DNA from 2 places in the Streptomyces sp. NPDC053493 genome. Region 1 is predicted to be linked to the other one. Evidence: predicted binding sites of a transcription regulator. Region 1 holds the regulator's gene; the other holds the start of a gene.
The links. Region 1 encodes HspR, which represses chaperone genes until heat shock. Its sites were predicted from a motif close to TTGAGNNNNNNNNNCTCAA; they were not measured.
Positions count from the first base shown of each region.

Region 2: the regulator HspR is predicted to act here: its motif matches at 1,427-1,445, upstream of lon (endopeptidase La).

Region 1 covers NZ_JBITXS010000004.1:398,265-401,667, reverse strand. The annotation lists gene ACIGO8_RS15200 ((2Fe-2S)-binding protein) at 142-474, opposite strand; gene ACIGO8_RS15195 (hypothetical protein) at 471-722, opposite strand; gene ACIGO8_RS15190 (helix-turn-helix transcriptional regulator) at 856-1,836, shown strand; gene ACIGO8_RS15185 (heat shock protein transcriptional repressor HspR) at 1,994-2,443, opposite strand; gene dnaJ (molecular chaperone DnaJ) at 2,448-3,403, opposite strand, start outside.
Region 2 covers NZ_JBITXS010000001.1:459,005-462,407, forward strand. The annotation lists gene lon (endopeptidase La) at 1-1,404, opposite strand, end outside; gene ACIGO8_RS01975 (GNAT family N-acetyltransferase) at 1,535-2,170, shown strand; gene ACIGO8_RS01980 (hypothetical protein) at 2,227-2,784, shown strand; gene ACIGO8_RS01985 (TetR/AcrR family transcriptional regulator) at 2,836-3,403, opposite strand, start outside.

The DNA.
Region 1 (3,403 bases):
CGGCAGGCGTACGTGCGGTGGGCGCCCGGGCGGCGGAGCGCCGGGCGGCGAACGCACAGCGGCGCCATCGCGTTTCAGGTCCGCGATGGCGCCGCTGTGTGGGGGAAGCACCTGAACGATCTACAACGACGGGGGAATCGTTCAGGCACTGCGGGGGGTGGCGGTGATGGTCTCGGGCTCGACCAGGTGGGGTTCGACCAGTTGATGGTCGCGCTGGTCGAGATTGACGAAGATCATGCCGTACCTGATGGCACAGCGAACGGGTTGGGGGGCGCCGCGCGGGCGGCGAAGACACCGGTAGGCGCGAATGTCCTCGTCGTCCTCGCGCACGACGACGATCGGCTCCCCGAAGAGGGTGACCATCAACGACTCGCCACGGCGCGGCACCGCGGTGACGAGATCGATGAAGTGCCACCCGGACCGGTAGGCGCTCGCCATCTCGCGTCGGAAACGAGGATCTTCGGGAACCGTCATGCCCCCACGGACTCCCATCCCGGGTCGCCGGGAGCGACACCCCAGCCGGGGTCGCCGGCGACCGCCGGAGCCACTCCCCAGCCCGGATCGGCGACGTCGGCGGCCGGAGTCAGCCCCCAGCCCGGGTCGGCGTTGACGACCCTCGTCTGCGAACCCCACCCCGGGTCCTCGGTTGCCGTAACCGCTCCCACAGCGGCAGCAGCCAACAGTGCGACACCGGCTACGGTGCGTATGAGCTTCTTGGACATGACCGAGCAACCTCACTTGAAGGTGTGTAACAACCTGCTCCCCCGCAAGTCACGACGATGGCTCACTCATCCCGTTTCCACCACTCGCTCAATGCATCATGTTCCTGTAATGCAAAAGCCTGGGGGTGTACGTATGCGGATAGAACCCGACAATATCGGGCATTCTCACACGCACGCAGACCTGTGCGAAGCGGGCACTCGGCTCTATGCCGAGGCCCTTCGAGCAGGCCGAATAGCCCGTTCCGACATCGGGTCGGCCCCCTGTCTCATGGACCTCGATCTGCTGCGTCCCGACCCCGATGACGTGGAATGGCTCGTTCCTGTCGCTCCGTCGGCCGCGCTGGCCCGGCTGCTCCTTCCCATCGAGAAGGAGATCCAGGAGCGCAGACGTCTCACCATGACACTCGCCGACGCCTTCGAGCCGTTCATGGCCCTCGGCGCCCGCGATCCCTCGATGACCCACGCGATCACGGTCCTCGAAGGCCTTGAACGGATCAACGCCAACCTCGACCGCGCCGTCGCCGAGTGCACCTCGGAACTGCTCACCGTACAACCGGGAAAGGGCCGCAGCGCCCATACGTTCGGCGAAGCCCTGCGCCGGGTCCGTCCGTTGCTCGGCCGCGGCATCAAGATGCGCACGCTCTACCAGCACACCGCGCGCCACCAGCCCATCACGCTCGCCTACTTGGAGCGCATCGGATCCGAGGTCGAGGTCCGCACCCTCGAGGAGATCATCGACCGGCTCATCATCGTCGACCGCAAGGTCGCCTTCGTGCCGGCCAGCCGCGACCGCACCATCGCGCTCGAACTGCGCCACCAGGGGCTCGTGGAGTACCTGGGCGGCGTCTTCGACCAGTTCTGGCTCCAGGCCACCCCGCTCGACGCCCCGGTCACGTACGAGCCGATGCTCAGCGGCATCAGCGGCGTCCAGCGCTCCATCGCCAAACTCCTCGTCGAGGGCCACGTCGACGAGGCCATCGCGCGCCGCCTCGGGATGAACGTCCGCACCTGCCGGGCCCACATCGCCAAGCTCGCCGCCGCCCTCGGCAGCGGCAGCCGCGCCCAGCTCGGCTATCTCATCGCCCAGTCCGGCATCCTCGAACGCGACAACTGACGCGGCACCTGACGCGACGACCGCGGGCGCGCGCACCGGAGCGCGGACCGACACCCGCGCCGACGCGCGTCGACCCGCCGGGACGCGTGAGGCCCCCGCCGCCGGAGCGGAAGGGGCCTCGTCGCGTCGGGCACGCGCCGGAGAAGAGCGGGAAGGGCTACTCGCCGCGCTTGTGGGCCGGCCGCCAGACCACCAGCGCGCTCGCCTGCTGCACGTCCGTGTACGGCACCAGGTCACGCCGGTACGAGGCGTGCACCTGGGCCTCGCGCTGGCGCATCGCCGCCGCCGCGCCCTCGACCGCGGTCGACAGCTCGGCGACCCGCTGCTGGAGCGCCGCGACCTGGTTCTCCAGCTCGATGATGCGCTTGATACCGGCCAGATTGATGCCCTCGTCCTGGGACAGCTGCTGCACCTGACGGAGCAGCTCGATGTCCCGGGCCGAGTAGCGGCGGCCTCGTCCGGCTGTGCGGTCCGGAGAGACCAGGCCGAGCCGGTCGTACTGACGGAGCGTCTGGGGGTGCAGGCCGGAGAGCTGGGCCGCCACCGAGATGACGTACACCGGGGTCTCGTCGGTCAGCTGGTAGGGATTACGACGACGGCCTTCCATCTCCTCAAGCTCCCTTCGCGGCCTGGAACAGCTCTGCCCTCGGGTCCTCGCCCGCGGTGGCCTGACGGAACGTCTCCAGTGCCTCGCGGGCCTTGTCGTCCAGCTCCGTCGGCACCGCGACCTCCACCGTGACGAGGAGGTCGCCGCGGGTGCCGTCCTTGCGGACCGCGCCCTTGCCCCGGGCGCGCATGGTGCGCCCGTTGGGAGTGCCCGCGGGCAGCTTCAGCGTCACCGCGGGGCCGCCCAGGGTCGGCACCTTGATCTCGCCGCCGAGGGCCGCCTCGTCGAACGTGACGGGCACCGTGACGGTCAGGTTGTCGTCCTTGCGGCCGAACACCGGGTGGGCGTCGACGTGCACGACCACGTACAGGTCGCCGTGCGGCCCGCCGCGCTCGCCCGGCGCGCCCTTGCCGCGCAGACGGATCTTCTGGTTGTCGCTCACGCCGGCCGGGATGCGGACCTGCATGGTGCGCGAGGACTTGGCGCGCCCGCTGCCCTTGCAGACCTCGCACGGGGTCTCGGCGATCAGGCCGCGTCCCTTGCAGTCCACGCACGGGTCGGTCAGCGAGAAGCCGCCGCCGCTGCCGCGCGAGACCTGGCCGGTGCCGACACAGGTCGGGCACACCCGCGGCGTGCCGTTCTTGTCGCCGGTGCCCGAACAGGCCTTGCAGGGCTGCTGGCTGGACATCCGCAGCGGGACGGTCGCGCCCTCGATGGCCTCGGTGAAGCTGAGCGTCACCTCGGACTCGATGTCCTGGCCGCGGCGCGGCTGCGTGCGCGTGCCCGCGCCGCCGCCCCGGTTGAAGAGGCCGCCGAACACGTCCCCGAGCCCGCCGCCGAAGCCGCCGGCCCCGCCGGGGCCGCCCTGGGCGCCGCCGAAGAGGTCGCCCAGGTCGAAGTTGAACGAGCCGCCCGCGCCCGGGCCGCCGGCCCGGAAGCCGCCGTTGCCGAACAGCGCGC
Region 2 (3,403 bases), on a different contig from region 1:
GTAGTGGTCGCGGAAGGTGTGGTTCTGCGCCGGGTCGAGGACCTCCAGGAGGGCGGCCGCCGGGTCGCCCCGGAAGTCGGAGCCGACCTTGTCGATCTCGTCGAGCAGGACCACCGGGTTCATGGACCCGGCCTCCTTGATGGCGCGGACGATCCGGCCGGGCAGCGCGCCCACGTACGTCCGCCGGTGGCCGCGGATCTCGGCCTCGTCGCGGACGCCGCCGAGGGCGACGCGGACGAACGAGCGGCCCATCGCGTGGGCGACGGACTCGCCGAGCGAGGTCTTGCCGACGCCGGGCGGGCCGACCAGGGCGAGCACGGCGCCGCCGCGCCGGCCGCCGACCACGCCGAGGCCGCGCTCGGCGCGCCGCTTGCGCACCGCCAGGTACTCGGTGATGCGCTCCTTCACGTCCTCCAGGCCCGCGTGCTCGGCGTCGAGGACCGCCTTGGCGCCCTGGATGTCGTACTGGTCCTCGGTCCGCTCGTTCCACGGCAGTTCGAGGACGGTGTCGAGCCAGGTGCGGATCCAGGAGCCCTCCGGGGACTGGTCGCTGGACCGCTCCAGCTTCTCGACCTCCTTGAGGGCCGCCTCGCGGACCTTCTCGGGCAGGTCGGCGGCCTCCACGCGGGCGCGGTAGTCGTCGGACTCGTCGCCCTCGCTCTCGCCGTTGAGCTCGCGCAGCTCCTTGCGGACGGCTTCGAGCTGACGCCGCAGCAGGAACTCGCGCTGCTGCTTGTCGACGCCTTCCTGGACGTCCTTGGCGATGGTCTCGGCGACGTCCTGCTCGGCCAGGTGTTCGCGCAGCTGCGCGGTGGCGAGCTTGAGGCGGGCGACCGGGTCGGCGGTCTCGAGGAGTTCGACCTTCTGCTCGACGGTGAGGAAGGGCGAGTATCCGGAGTTGTCGGCGAGGGCGCCGACGCCCTCGATCTGCTGGACGCGGTCGACGACCTGCCAGGCACCGCGCTTGCGCAGCCAGCTGGTGGCGAGCGCCTTGTACTCCTTGACCAGTTCGGTCACGGAGCCGGGCAGCGGGTCGGGCAGGGTCTCCTCGACGACGGCGCCCTCGACCCACAGGGCCGCGCCGGGTCCCGTCGTGCCGGCGCCGATCCGCACGCGGCCGCGGCCGCGGACGAGCGCGCCCGGGTCGCCGTCGGCCAGCCGTCCGACCTGCTCGACGGTGCCGAGCACACCGGTGCCGGCGTAGGTGCCGTCCACGCGGGGCACCAGGAGCACGCGGGGCTTGCCGGACCCGGTGCGCGCGGCGGCCTGGGCGGCCTCGACCGCGGCCCGTACGTCCGCGTCGGACAGGTCCAGCGGCACCACCATTCCGGGCAGCACGACCTCGTCGTCGAGCGGCAGCACGGGCAGAGTGAGCGGCGCGGACGGCATGGACTCAGCAGCCATGATCTCCCCTTCGGCAGTCAAGTTGAGCTATGTGCACTCAATGCTTGTGAGTCGTCGAATGTTCCCCATCGGCTGTTCGCTCTGAGCGATCACCGTCACGCGCACCGTGAACAGCGGATGTAATGCCTCCATGGATACAGCAGCCATTACATCGGCCTGGGTGGCCGGGTGGACCGTCTCCCGGGGCACGCCGCCCGCCGTCGTCGAGCCCTGGGGCTACCGGATCGACGTCGGGCAGCCCCGCCACGTCCTCCGGCACGTGCTGCCGCATCCCGACGCGGTGTCCGTGCGAAAGCTGTGCGAGGCGGTCACCGAGCCGTACGCCTGGCTCAAGGTGATGGCGGCGCCCGAGGAGGTGGCGCCGTGGATCACCGAGGGATGGACGGTCCCGGACGACCCGGGCTTCATGATGACCAAGCGTCTCGATCCCGCCGCCCGGCCGGCACCTCCCGACGGTTACGCGCGGACGACGGAGACCCGGGACGGCGTGATCCGGGTCCGGATCCTCGCGCCCGACGGGACGCTCGCCGCCCGCGGGCAGATCGCGCCGACCGGTGCGACGGCCGTCGCCGACCGGATCGAGACCGATCCCGCCCACCGCCGCCGCGGGCTCGGCGCCAACGTGATGCGGACGCTGGAGGCGGCCGCCGCGCAGGCGGGCGCGGAGACCGGCGTCCTCGCGGCGACAACGGAGGGCATGGCGCTCTACGACTCGCTCGACTGGTACTACCGGTGTCCGCTCACCGGAATCGTCCGCAACGGTTGAGCCGCACCAGGCCGTTCCGGCTGCACGGGCGCGAGCCGACGGGCATGCTCAGGCCCATGGAGTACGTGAAGCGGTACGGAGGAAGGTACGCAGCCGCGGCGGCGCTGGCCGCGGTCGTCGTCGTGGCCGGGTGCGGCGGGTCGCCCGCGGCGCCGTCCGGGAAGTCGCCGTCGACGCCCGCGCCGGGCGCGAGCTCGCCGGCCACGGCACCGGCGCCGTCGACACCGGCGCCCACCACGGCCGGGAGCCGTGAGCCCGCGCCCCAGGACGTCCTGGTCGAGGTCGTCGTGAACGGCGGGTTCGCCGGCGTGCGCAACAAGCTGGTCGTCCACTACGACGGCGCGTACACGCTCAGCAAGGGCACCAGGCCGCCCAGCTCCGGCACCATGACCGCCGCCCGGGCGGCCGAGCTGCGCGCGGCCCTGGAGGACCCGGCGTACGCGAAGGTCCCGGACCGCCCGACGGGCGGCGGCACACCGGTGGCCGACGGCTTCTCGTACTACGTCACCCACGACCACCGGCTCGTCGTCACCCGGGACGGCGAGGATTGGCCGCCCGCCCTCCAGCGCGTCTTCGACGCCCTCCCGGAGGGCCACCCGCCCACCGCGCCGTGAGGCGCCGGGGCGTATCTCAGGCGATCGCGCCGTGAGGCGCCGGGGCGCACCTCAGGCGCGCAGCTCCTCGTAGCGCCGCCGCAGGTAGTCCCGCACCCGGGCCGGCATGTCCACTGCCTCCGGGTCGAGCGCCCACTGGATCTGCAGACCGTCCATGACGGCGAGCTGTTCCTCGGCGACGGCCCGGCAGTCGGTGCCGGCGCGCAGTTCGCCGCGCTCGACCGCCGACTCGAGCAGGGCGACGGTGTGCCGGAGCACGCGCGCGTAGCGCTCCTTGAAGTAGGCGTGGGCCGGGTGCCCGACGTCTCCGGACTCGCCGACGAGCACGTTGAACATCCGGACGATGCCGGGGCGCCGGGTGTTGTCCTCGATCAGCGCGACGAGGGTGTCCAGATAGGCGCCCCAGGAGGCGGGTTCGGCGGTGAAGAGCCGCTCCATGTCGTGCTGCTCGCTCTGCGCGAGGACCGAGAGCAGCAGGTCCTCCTTGCTGCGGAAGTGGTGCAGCAGTCCGCCCTGGGTGATGCCGCAGTCGTGGGCGATCCGGGCGAGCGAGGAGGCGTGGAAGCCCCACTGCCCGAAGTGCTCGACGGCGGTGTCCAGGATCTTGCGGCGGCGCGCG